2 regions of the Companilactobacillus miaonis genome follow, and region 2 is predicted to be linked to the other one. Evidence: riboswitches for the same ligand, from Rfam matches in the RefSeq annotation. Region 2 holds a riboswitch; the other holds the start of a gene.
What was found. Region 2 has a riboswitch for tetrahydrofolate ahead of U8521_RS11940 (folate family ECF transporter S component). Riboswitches for the same ligand answer to the same signal wherever they lie in the genome.
Positions count from the first base shown of each region.

Region 1: another riboswitch for tetrahydrofolate. It lies ahead of U8521_RS11265 (folate family ECF transporter S component); the one in region 2 lies ahead of U8521_RS11940 (folate family ECF transporter S component).

Region 1 covers NZ_JAYKTX010000014.1:45,631-50,393, reverse strand. Annotated here, with positions in the region: gene tsaD (tRNA (adenosine(37)-N6)-threonylcarbamoyltransferase complex transferase subunit TsaD) at 1-881, opposite strand, end outside; gene rimI (ribosomal protein S18-alanine N-acetyltransferase) at 913-1,452, opposite strand; gene tsaB (tRNA (adenosine(37)-N6)-threonylcarbamoyltransferase complex dimerization subunit type 1 TsaB) at 1,427-2,152, opposite strand; gene U8521_RS11265 (folate family ECF transporter S component) at 2,217-2,744, opposite strand; THF riboswitch at 2,799-2,893, opposite strand; gene U8521_RS11260 (acyl-[acyl-carrier-protein] thioesterase) at 2,957-3,697, opposite strand; gene rsmI (16S rRNA (cytidine(1402)-2'-O)-methyltransferase) at 3,694-4,566, opposite strand; gene U8521_RS11250 (DNA replication initiation control protein YabA) at 4,581-4,763, opposite strand, start outside.
Region 2 covers NZ_JAYKTX010000016.1:39,352-44,114, forward strand. Annotated here, with positions in the region: gene hutH (histidine ammonia-lyase) at 1-662, shown strand, start outside; gene U8521_RS11935 (YitT family protein) at 970-1,839, shown strand; THF riboswitch at 1,853-1,949, shown strand; gene U8521_RS11940 (folate family ECF transporter S component) at 1,986-2,513, shown strand; gene U8521_RS11945 (bifunctional folylpolyglutamate synthase/dihydrofolate synthase) at 2,525-3,811, shown strand; gene U8521_RS11950 (aldo/keto reductase) at 3,928-4,763, opposite strand, start outside.

The sequences.
Region 1 (4,763 bases), on a different contig from region 2:
AGTGGAGGAAAGACTAATTCCATATCTAAATTACGTTCTTTAATTTCTTGTGCCAAACGTTTTCTCAAACCTTGGTTAGCGGAAACTCCCCCACCTACGATCAATTGCTTAACTGGATGTTGTTTCAAGGCTCTGAAAGTCTTGTTACTTAAAATATCTAAAACTGCAGCTTGAAAACTGGCAGCTAGATCATTCTTATTGAGTTCTTCATGAACTTGATCAGCATGGTGAACGCGATTGATGAAGGCACTCTTCAAACCACTGAAACTAAAGTCTAAGTTATCTTCTTGAACCATGGCACGTGGAAAATCAAAGGTATCTTTACCTTTAGTAGCCATTTGGTCAACTTTTTTACCGGCTGGATAGTTAATGCCAAGAATTCGCCCAATCTTATCATAGGCTTCACCGACGGCGTCATCTCTAGTGTCACCAAGCGTCTGGAAAACTCCTGGAGCGGTAACTAAAACTATTTCAGTGTGACCACCAGATACCAAGAGTGACATGAATGGATATTGTAAATCAGTTACAAAATTTGCTGAATAAATATGTCCTGCCAAATGGTTAACTTTGATCAAAGGCAAATTGTGAGCAAAAGCGACCGTCTTAGCAGCCATGATACCGATCAATAATGAACCGACGAGTCCTGGTCCAAAGGTTACGGCCACGGCATCCAAATCTTGATAGCCAACTTTAGCCTCTTCTAATGCCAAATTGATACAATGGGTGATTTCTTCAACGTGGTGACGACTAGCTACTTCTGGAACTACGCCTCCAAAACGTTGATGACTCCTGATTTGTGTTGCAATTATGTTTGATAATATTTCGTTTCCATTTTTAATAACTGCGACAGAAGTTTCATCACAACTACTTTCAAATGACATGATTAATGTATCTTTTTTCAAAATAATCTCCTTAAAGGTCAACCATCATTTCTAAAGCGTCGTGATGATTTCTAAAATAATACCGTTTATGAACTGTTTTGACTTTGAAACCAAAGGCTTTATACAAAGCAATGGCTGAATCGTTAGTTACATCAACTTCAAGTGACATCTTTTTAAAGTTACGTTTTCGACAATAATGGAAAACTTGATTCAAAAGTAGATGGCCAATTCCTAATTTTTGAAATTCACTGTGAACCGCCAAATTAGTAATGTGTGACTCGACTTTATCGCTCAAGGAAATTCCAATGAAGGCAACTACTCCCTTTTTATTTTCCAATGACAAATAGAGCGCATTCTTATTACCAATTTCCATTTTCACAATATCGATAGGCCATGGTACAGGAATAGGATAAATGGTTTCTTGAATTCGCATGTATTCGATGGCATCTTGCTGGATAGCTTTACGCAAGGTGTATTCTTGTCCGTCAATCGTAACTAACTGCTTATCAAAATCAAACTTTTCCGTTTTACTACTTAAAATACTTTTAAACTTCTTCAACATAGGAAACATTCTTGTCTTCCTTATTACCTTTAGCATACCAGTCATGCTCTGCTTGCGTGAGACGCAAATAGGTTGGGATAAAGTTATCAATATCCTTAACTGCTGGTGTCGTCTCTGCAATTTTACTTAATTTAGCAGCATCTGGCAACGAATCCTCAGTAGAAATTATCGTTGCTTCAGGAAAATGATTTTGAATTAATTCGGTTAATCTTGGTGTTGCATTGATAAATTCCAATTCTTGTGATTCATATTGTTCTAAAGTTTCAAATAAATTTTTCATTGAAGTATGGTGGTCACTGATCACAGTTAATAGACGACCATCCCGATTATTAACGTAAACTCCGGCAAAAGCGTTGTCATTTCTAGCATCCATCAAAGGAACTAAGAGATGTTTCTTATCACCATTAGCAGCTAACAACTTCAAACTAGAAACACCGACTAATTTTTTATTCAAAGTATCCGCTAAAACTTTTGCAACCGTGACAGCAATTCTAACACCAGTATATGAACCAGGTCCTTTAGCAACTGCAATCAAGTCGATATCATCAACAGATAAATTGGCTTTTTCTAAACTTTTTTTAATATCTGGTAAAAGTGAAACACTGTGGGTCTTTTTCTCAGTTGATTCAATATGTGCTAAAACTTCGCCATCAACAACTACCGCAACGGATAATGGCTTATTGGATGTATCAAATGCTAATATTTTCATAATAATCCCTCATTCTTAATAGAATTATTTTAACACATAATTTTTATCCAAAAAAAAAATCGACCTATAGGCCGATTTTATTAAATTTTGAATTATCGATCCATTTAAGAACGATATACAAAAGTCCTGTTTGATAAACCAAACTAAATGCCTCTTTGGCAAGTCTTGGTACCAATAAAGTCATGACCGGTAAATTGGTCATCATCTGAATCCACAAGGTATTCATTGCTGTATTAACAATTACCGTAATCAATAACACGGTGATGAACGTTCTGAGAACTGTTACTTTGTGGTTGTGTAACATGTACCCATAAATCAAACCTGCCACAAGTGCTGACAAGGTGAAACCAAAGAAGAAACTACTACCTGAAGGCAAAACTGTATGACCAATAATATCTGCCAAGACGTTAGCAATTGCAGCCTTGTATGGTCCAAAATAATACCCCATCAAAGCAATTGCAATAAAACTAAAGCCTACCTTCAAAGTATTGCTACCGATTGATAACTTTCCTAAAACCATTTGTAAAGCTATCAACAGTGCCATCCACGTAACTTCTTGAACACTAATTACCTTTGTCCTACTGTTGTTCATAATCCGACATCTCCCAAACGGAGCTGCCACCGCATATAAAAGAGGCCTATATAAAGTGGCGAATGCGGAAACAAGATCGCGAGTAAACTCTTTGTCCGATGTTCACATTCCGTTCCATCAGCACTTAACGCCTTGAATCCTACTCCAAATAATTTTTAGTACCTCAATATAGTAGCACAAATATTTTTGGTTACAAGTGATTAGTTTGGATTTTATTTATTTCCCCACTCAAACTGAGCAGTAACGTTCAGTACGTCACCGTCTTTAATCCAATGAATAGATTTATTATTCGTATTATCAAGTTTTGCATAGGCTACTGGTTGACTATCCAAATTCAATTCTTTTTCGTATTTTATATCCATACTCTTAATTCGATGACTGGCAATAAAATCAGTATCAAGTGTATCGATCATCCAATCGAAATAATATGAATTATTAACATGTTTATTAACATCGATGTTGTAATAGCCAATATGTTGTTTCTGTTTGAAATCATAATCATCTGGAATTTTGATTCGGTTAAAGCGTTGAATCCGATTAACTTCTTCAGCTCCAAATTTGTTATCCAAACGATCCGCTGCACCGACGATTTTCCGTTCTTTAATATCGATCAAAACAAAAGCACTCTGAGCTTTAGCTAAGACGTTTCCATCTAAATCCTCGACCCAGAAGTTACGATAAAAGAAATATTTGTTATAACTCGTTGCTTGAGTCGTCACTTTCAACTTTTGACCCAAGGTAGGCATTTGTAAGATGTCTAAATGATATTGAACCACTACCCAACCTAAGCCATTGTTCTCAACCATCTCAGTACTATCAACATCAGCTTGATGCAACTGCTTTTCAGACGTCAACAGCATGATATCGATCAAAGCCGACAAACGAATATCACCTGTGAAATTTACAAAATAATATGGTACTTCTGTTTCAATTGAAAAGGTTTCTTTAGTCACTTTTCTTCTCCAATTCCATGATAAAGATTATAGACAGCTTGTTTCTTCAAGCCATTAGTCAAGGCAACTTCCTTAATTGCTTTGTTAGGTTTTTTACCAGAGGCAATCAAGTTATCTACTGCTGAGATCAGATCTTGGTCAGAACTTACCGCAACTTCTTCTTCCGGTTTTCCAGCAATTATCAAAACATACTCACCTTTAGGATCGTTGTCTTCGTAATAGGCAGCAACGTCTTTCAAACTTCCCCGTAAAAAGGCTTCGTGAATCTTAGTTAATTCCCGGGCTAAAGCAATCTGCCGGTCATCCCCGAATCGTTCGATCAAATCTTGAATCGTCTTCTTAACTCGATAAGGTGATTCATAGATAATCGTAGTCTCAGAACGCTTTGCCAAATCAGCTAGTGCTTGCGTTCTTTCCTTACCCTTTCGAGGTAAAAAGCCATAGAAGTAAAATGGCTGTGGCTCGATTCCTGAAGCAATCAACGCCGTGATTGAAGCCGTAGCACCTGGCAGCGGAATGACTGGGATCTCTTCTTTGATAGCTGCTTTGACTAATTCCTTACCAGGATCACTGATCGAAGGAGCTCCGGCATCACTAACTTGAGCAATTTTTAAACCGTCATTCATTTTTTCTATTAATTCTGGAATACGTTGCGCAGTATTATGTTCATGAAAACTTATTAATTCTGTTGGTATTTCAAAATGATTCAATAAATTCTTAGTATTACGAGTATCCTCTGCCGCAACCAAGTCTGCTTCTTTTAAAGTGTTGACAGCTCGAAAAGTCATGTCTTCTAAATTACCAATTGGTGTTGGCACTAAAAAAAGGCAGCCCTTCGAATTTTCAACAAAACTTTTTTGTTCCTTCATTCAAATAGCTCCCCTTACTTTTTAACTTTTTTATTCTTCTTCCAGTTCGTTCCGTACAAAACGTTCATACAGAATAAACATTCCTCATCATTATCACGATGAGATCCATAGTACTGTTGGCAAACGTGAAATCCTTTGCGATAAAGTTTTTCCAAATTCAATCGCGAATCAGACAACGCATTGCCATTAAAATCCTT
Region 2 (4,763 bases):
ATACAGTCGCATACGTTAAGAAGAAAGTTGAAATTGAAATCAACTCCGTAACTGATAACCCAATCATCACTCACGAAGGCAAAGTTATTTCAGGTGGTAACTTCCACGGTGAACCAATGGCTCAACCATTTGATTTCTTAGGAATCGCTGCCTCAGAAATTGGTAACGTATCTGAAAGACGTGTTGAACGCCTAGTAAATACCCAATTGAGTAAATTGCCATCATTCTTGGTTAAGTATCCAGGACTAAACTCAGGCTTTATGATCACACAATATGCTTGTGCTTCATTAGCCTCAGAAAACAAGATCCTGGCACATCCAGCCAGTGTCGACTCAATCCCATCATGTGAAAATCAAGAAGACTTCGTAAGTATGGGAACAACAGCCGCAAGAACAGCCAGAGACATCGTGGACAACTCCAAGAGAATCGTAGCCACAGAAATCATGGCAGCTTGCCAAGCACTAGACCTAAGTGAAAGAACAAACGGCTTAGGAAAAGGAACCAAACCAGCTTATGAAACATTCAGAAAAGCCGTAGACTTTATCGAACATGATAAAGATATCGAAATTTACGACGAATTGAATAAAGCTACAGAAACATTGACAGATAATACTTTGTTAGAAGCTGTGGAGAAAGAAGTTAGTTTGGATATTGAATTCTAAGAGCCGAAGGCAGAGCGTGTAACAGGGGCGGTCAGCTCCCGGAGGATAACGTAATTTCACGAATTGCACGCTGTACTTTGCGGGCGATTTGGGAAATTTTGTTATCTCGGAGGGAGTTGCCCCTGTGGAACGCGTTTTGACTATATTGCATAGAACCATGGTTATAAAAAAAAGAACAACCGTTATTCCAAAAAGAACCATGGTTATCCCCAAAAAAAGAACAAGGCTATCGAAAAAGGAATCAAAACCTTCTCAACTACCACCACAACTACCCTCAAACTACCCCCAAAAAAGAGAGGTGAAATCAATGTCAAAGCTCCAAATTCAATGGCAAGACATCATCTCCAAATTAACAGTTTGTTTGATTTACGCCATCCTGTACGCCATAGCACTAAATTTCTTTTGGCAACCAGGACACATCTATGCCGGTGGATTGACGGGTATTTCCCAAATAATAGTTACTTTATTGGACAAAGCAGGATCGATCAATCTTTCATTTTCAATCATCTATTATTTGTTGAATATTCCGATGATCTTATTAGCTTGGTTTAAGATCAATCACAAATTCGTTATTTTCACGATTGTCGCCGTAACTTTTGCCTCGATTTCAACTTCGATCATGCCGCACATGGTGCTGATCGAGGATCCAATCATCTGTGCGGTCTTTGGTGGGGTCATTAATGGCTATTCGTTAGGATTAGCGTTAAAAAATGGTATTTCTACTGGGGGAATGGATGCGTTAGTCGTTACTTTAAGGCAGTTGACCGGGCAAAGTGTCGGCGTGATTTCGATGATACTAAACGGCGTTATTATGCTTGCTGCCGGATATTTATTCGGTTGGCCATATGCCTTTTACAGTTTAGTTTCGATTTTCGTCAGTGGCAAAGTTACCGATTTAGTCTACGTCAAGCACCGCAAGGTTCAGGTGATGATCATCACGCAAAAACCTGAAGAAGTGGCGACTGCCTTGCAAGAGAAACTTACACGGGGAATTACCGTTATGCCAGCTTATGGAGCGTATAAAAATGCTTCACAAAATGTTTTGATCACCGTTATAACGTTCTATGAGATGGAAATCTTGGATGAGATTATGAAGCAAGTCGACCCCAAGGCCTTTGTCAGTGTTTCTCAAGACATTTTGATCTTGAGTGAATTCAAGGACAACGATATTGTTTAGTTTCAGTTAAAAATTCAGAGTAGGAAACAAAGCGTCAAGTGTCAAAAGATGGGATGTTGCTTTTGGACGAAGGGAACTTTATCCGCGGTTTTGTTTTCGCATTCGCTGCATGACACATGTGGCAGCTCTAAAAGGAGATGCTCAAAATGGAAAAAAAGATTAGTGTTTACTCGATTTCAACAATGGGATTATTAGTTGCTTTGATGATTGTGTTGTCACAAGTATTTGGCTTTGAAACGCAATTGATCAAAATCACCTTCGATTTTATTCCACAGTTAGTTTTAGCTAGTTTATTTGGACCTTTCTGGACAGGAATGTGTGCCGTCGTAGCTGACTTGATCGGTTCAACCCTTTTAGGTAAGGGTGCCTTCTTCATTGGATTCACATTGAATTCATTTATTTCCGGGTGGTTGTATGGAAAATTCTTCTATAAAAAGGAAATTACGTTAAAGAGTGCCTTCACCTGTGTTCTGCTCAACACCGTTATCATCAGTCTGTTCCTCACCCCACTTTGGCTGTCAATTATGTACAATATCCCATTTACCGATCCAAAATTATGGGCCATCAGAATTGTGAAAGCCATTGTTATGCTAGTAGTTCAAACCGGTGTAATTGTTTTCTTTGGAAAAGCTGTTCCATTCAAATCAATTGCTCACAGATACATTGCTAGATAGGGGGGATAAAGATGTATCAGACAGGTGATGAAGCAATCGGGTGGATCGATTCACGGACCAAACACGGATCTCGTCCCGGATTGATTCGAGTTAAAGAGTTATTGAGATTAGTAGGTAATCCCGAAGATGATGTCAAAAGTATTCACATTGCTGGAACTAATGGCAAAGGGTCGACCGTTATGTATTTGCGAGTTTTATTGGAACAAAAAAATCTAACCGTCGGAACCTTCACATCACCTTATATCGAAAGTTTTTATGAACGAATCGCCATCAATGGTCAACCGATACCAGAACAAGATTTCGTCAACTTAACCAATAAATTCGCCCCACTGGTAGAAAAAATGGATAGAGAAGATAGCTTTTCTGGCATCACGCAATTTGAGATCCTGACCGCAATGGCGTTTGATTACTTCAAAGATCGCGTCGATATTGCCATCATTGAAACCGGAATTGGTGGCTTGTTAGACAGTACTAACGTAGTAAAACCAGAACTTTGTGCCATCACCACCGTTGGCTTAGACCACGTTGACATTTTAGGAGACACTTTAGAAAAAATCGCTGAACAAAAAGCGGGCATTATCAAACAAAACATTCCAATAGTTTCCGGAAATATCCCAAATAATGCCCAAACAGTGATTCAAACAGCAGCTAAAAAAGTGCACGCTCCAAGCTTTGTTTGGAAAACGGATTACAAAACGGAATATTTAGGCTTCAAAGATCAATTTGAGATGTTCAACTTTCAAAACCAATACATTAAACTCCAAAATTTAAAAACTCCTCTCACCGGACATCAACAAGTTGAAAATGCGGCCGTAGCTTTGGAATTATTCTACCTATACTGTCAAAGCCACAAATATTCTTTCGACGAATCGCAGATACAACAAGGACTGTCAAAAGTCTTTTGGCCAGCCAGAATGGAAGTAGTCAGTCAAAATCCTTTGATAATTATGGACGGAGCGCACAACCCACATGCCATAAAACGCCTCAAAGACAATATCTTGACCGAGTATCAAGATAAACGAATCCATATTCTCTTTTCAGCCATTACGACGAAGAATATCGATTCAATGTTAAAAGACCTCCTCACCATACCTCAGTTGGATTTCACATTAACAACCTTCGATTATCCAAATGCGTTGACGTTAACTGATTATCAAAATTTTGACGGAATTACAATCGATTCAAATTGGCAACAAGTTTTAGAAGACAAACAAGACCAAATGGGAGAAGCAGACGTTTTGTTTGTGACTGGTTCGTTGTACTTTGTTTCGCAAGTTCGTGATTTTATTAAGGATTAGATAGTGGTTCTATTTGTTAATAGAATTATAAAAAAAGACAGGTATTTATTAGGAGCATTTGTCCTATTGATATCTGTCTTTTTGGATTCAGTATAAATTTTAAAGTTGGGAAAATTTTAATCTTCCAAATTTGATAGTTTCTTGAAGTCTTCGTCACTCAAACTTACGTTGGCAGCGTTTAAGTTGTCTTTCAAGTGATCGACTGAGCTTGTTCCAGGAATTGGTAGGATATTCTTTGAACGTTTCAATAACCAAGCTAAAGCAATCTGGGCAGGACTTGCATTGTACTTCTTAGCAATGTCTTCTAGAGGACTGTTGCTCTTGGCTAAATTACCAGTATCTAGTGGGAACCATGGTAGAAAGGCGATGTTATTTTCGGCTGTATAGTCGACGATGGCATCGTCATTTTTGTGATGACCGACGTTGTACATATTTTCAACGGCATCAATTTTAGCTACCTTTTGAGCAGCCTTTAGTTCATCTAGTGAAACTTGACTGATACCAATGTGCTTGATTTTACCCTCATCTTGCATCTTCTTTAATTCACCGATTTGATCTTCGATAGGAACGTGAGAATCGATTCGATGTAAGAATAGTAGGTCTTCATGGTCACGATTGAACATTCTTAGTGATAATTCAACTTCTTGGCGAAGATAAGCCGGAACACCAACAGGAATCCATTCATTTTCACCAGTTCTAACTTGACCGACTTTATCAGAAATAAAAATTTTGTCTGAATCAGAATATTCACTTAAAGCCTTAGCCAAATATGAGTCAGCTGTCCAAGGGCCGTATGAATCAGCCGTATCAACAAAGTTTACACCAAGGTCAAAAGCATGTTTGATCAAATCAACTGCGTGATCAGGATCTTTGTATGCCCCCCAAACACCTTTACCAGTGAGTTGCATAGTGCCGTAGCCGAGACGGTTGACGACGAAATCTTTATCAAATT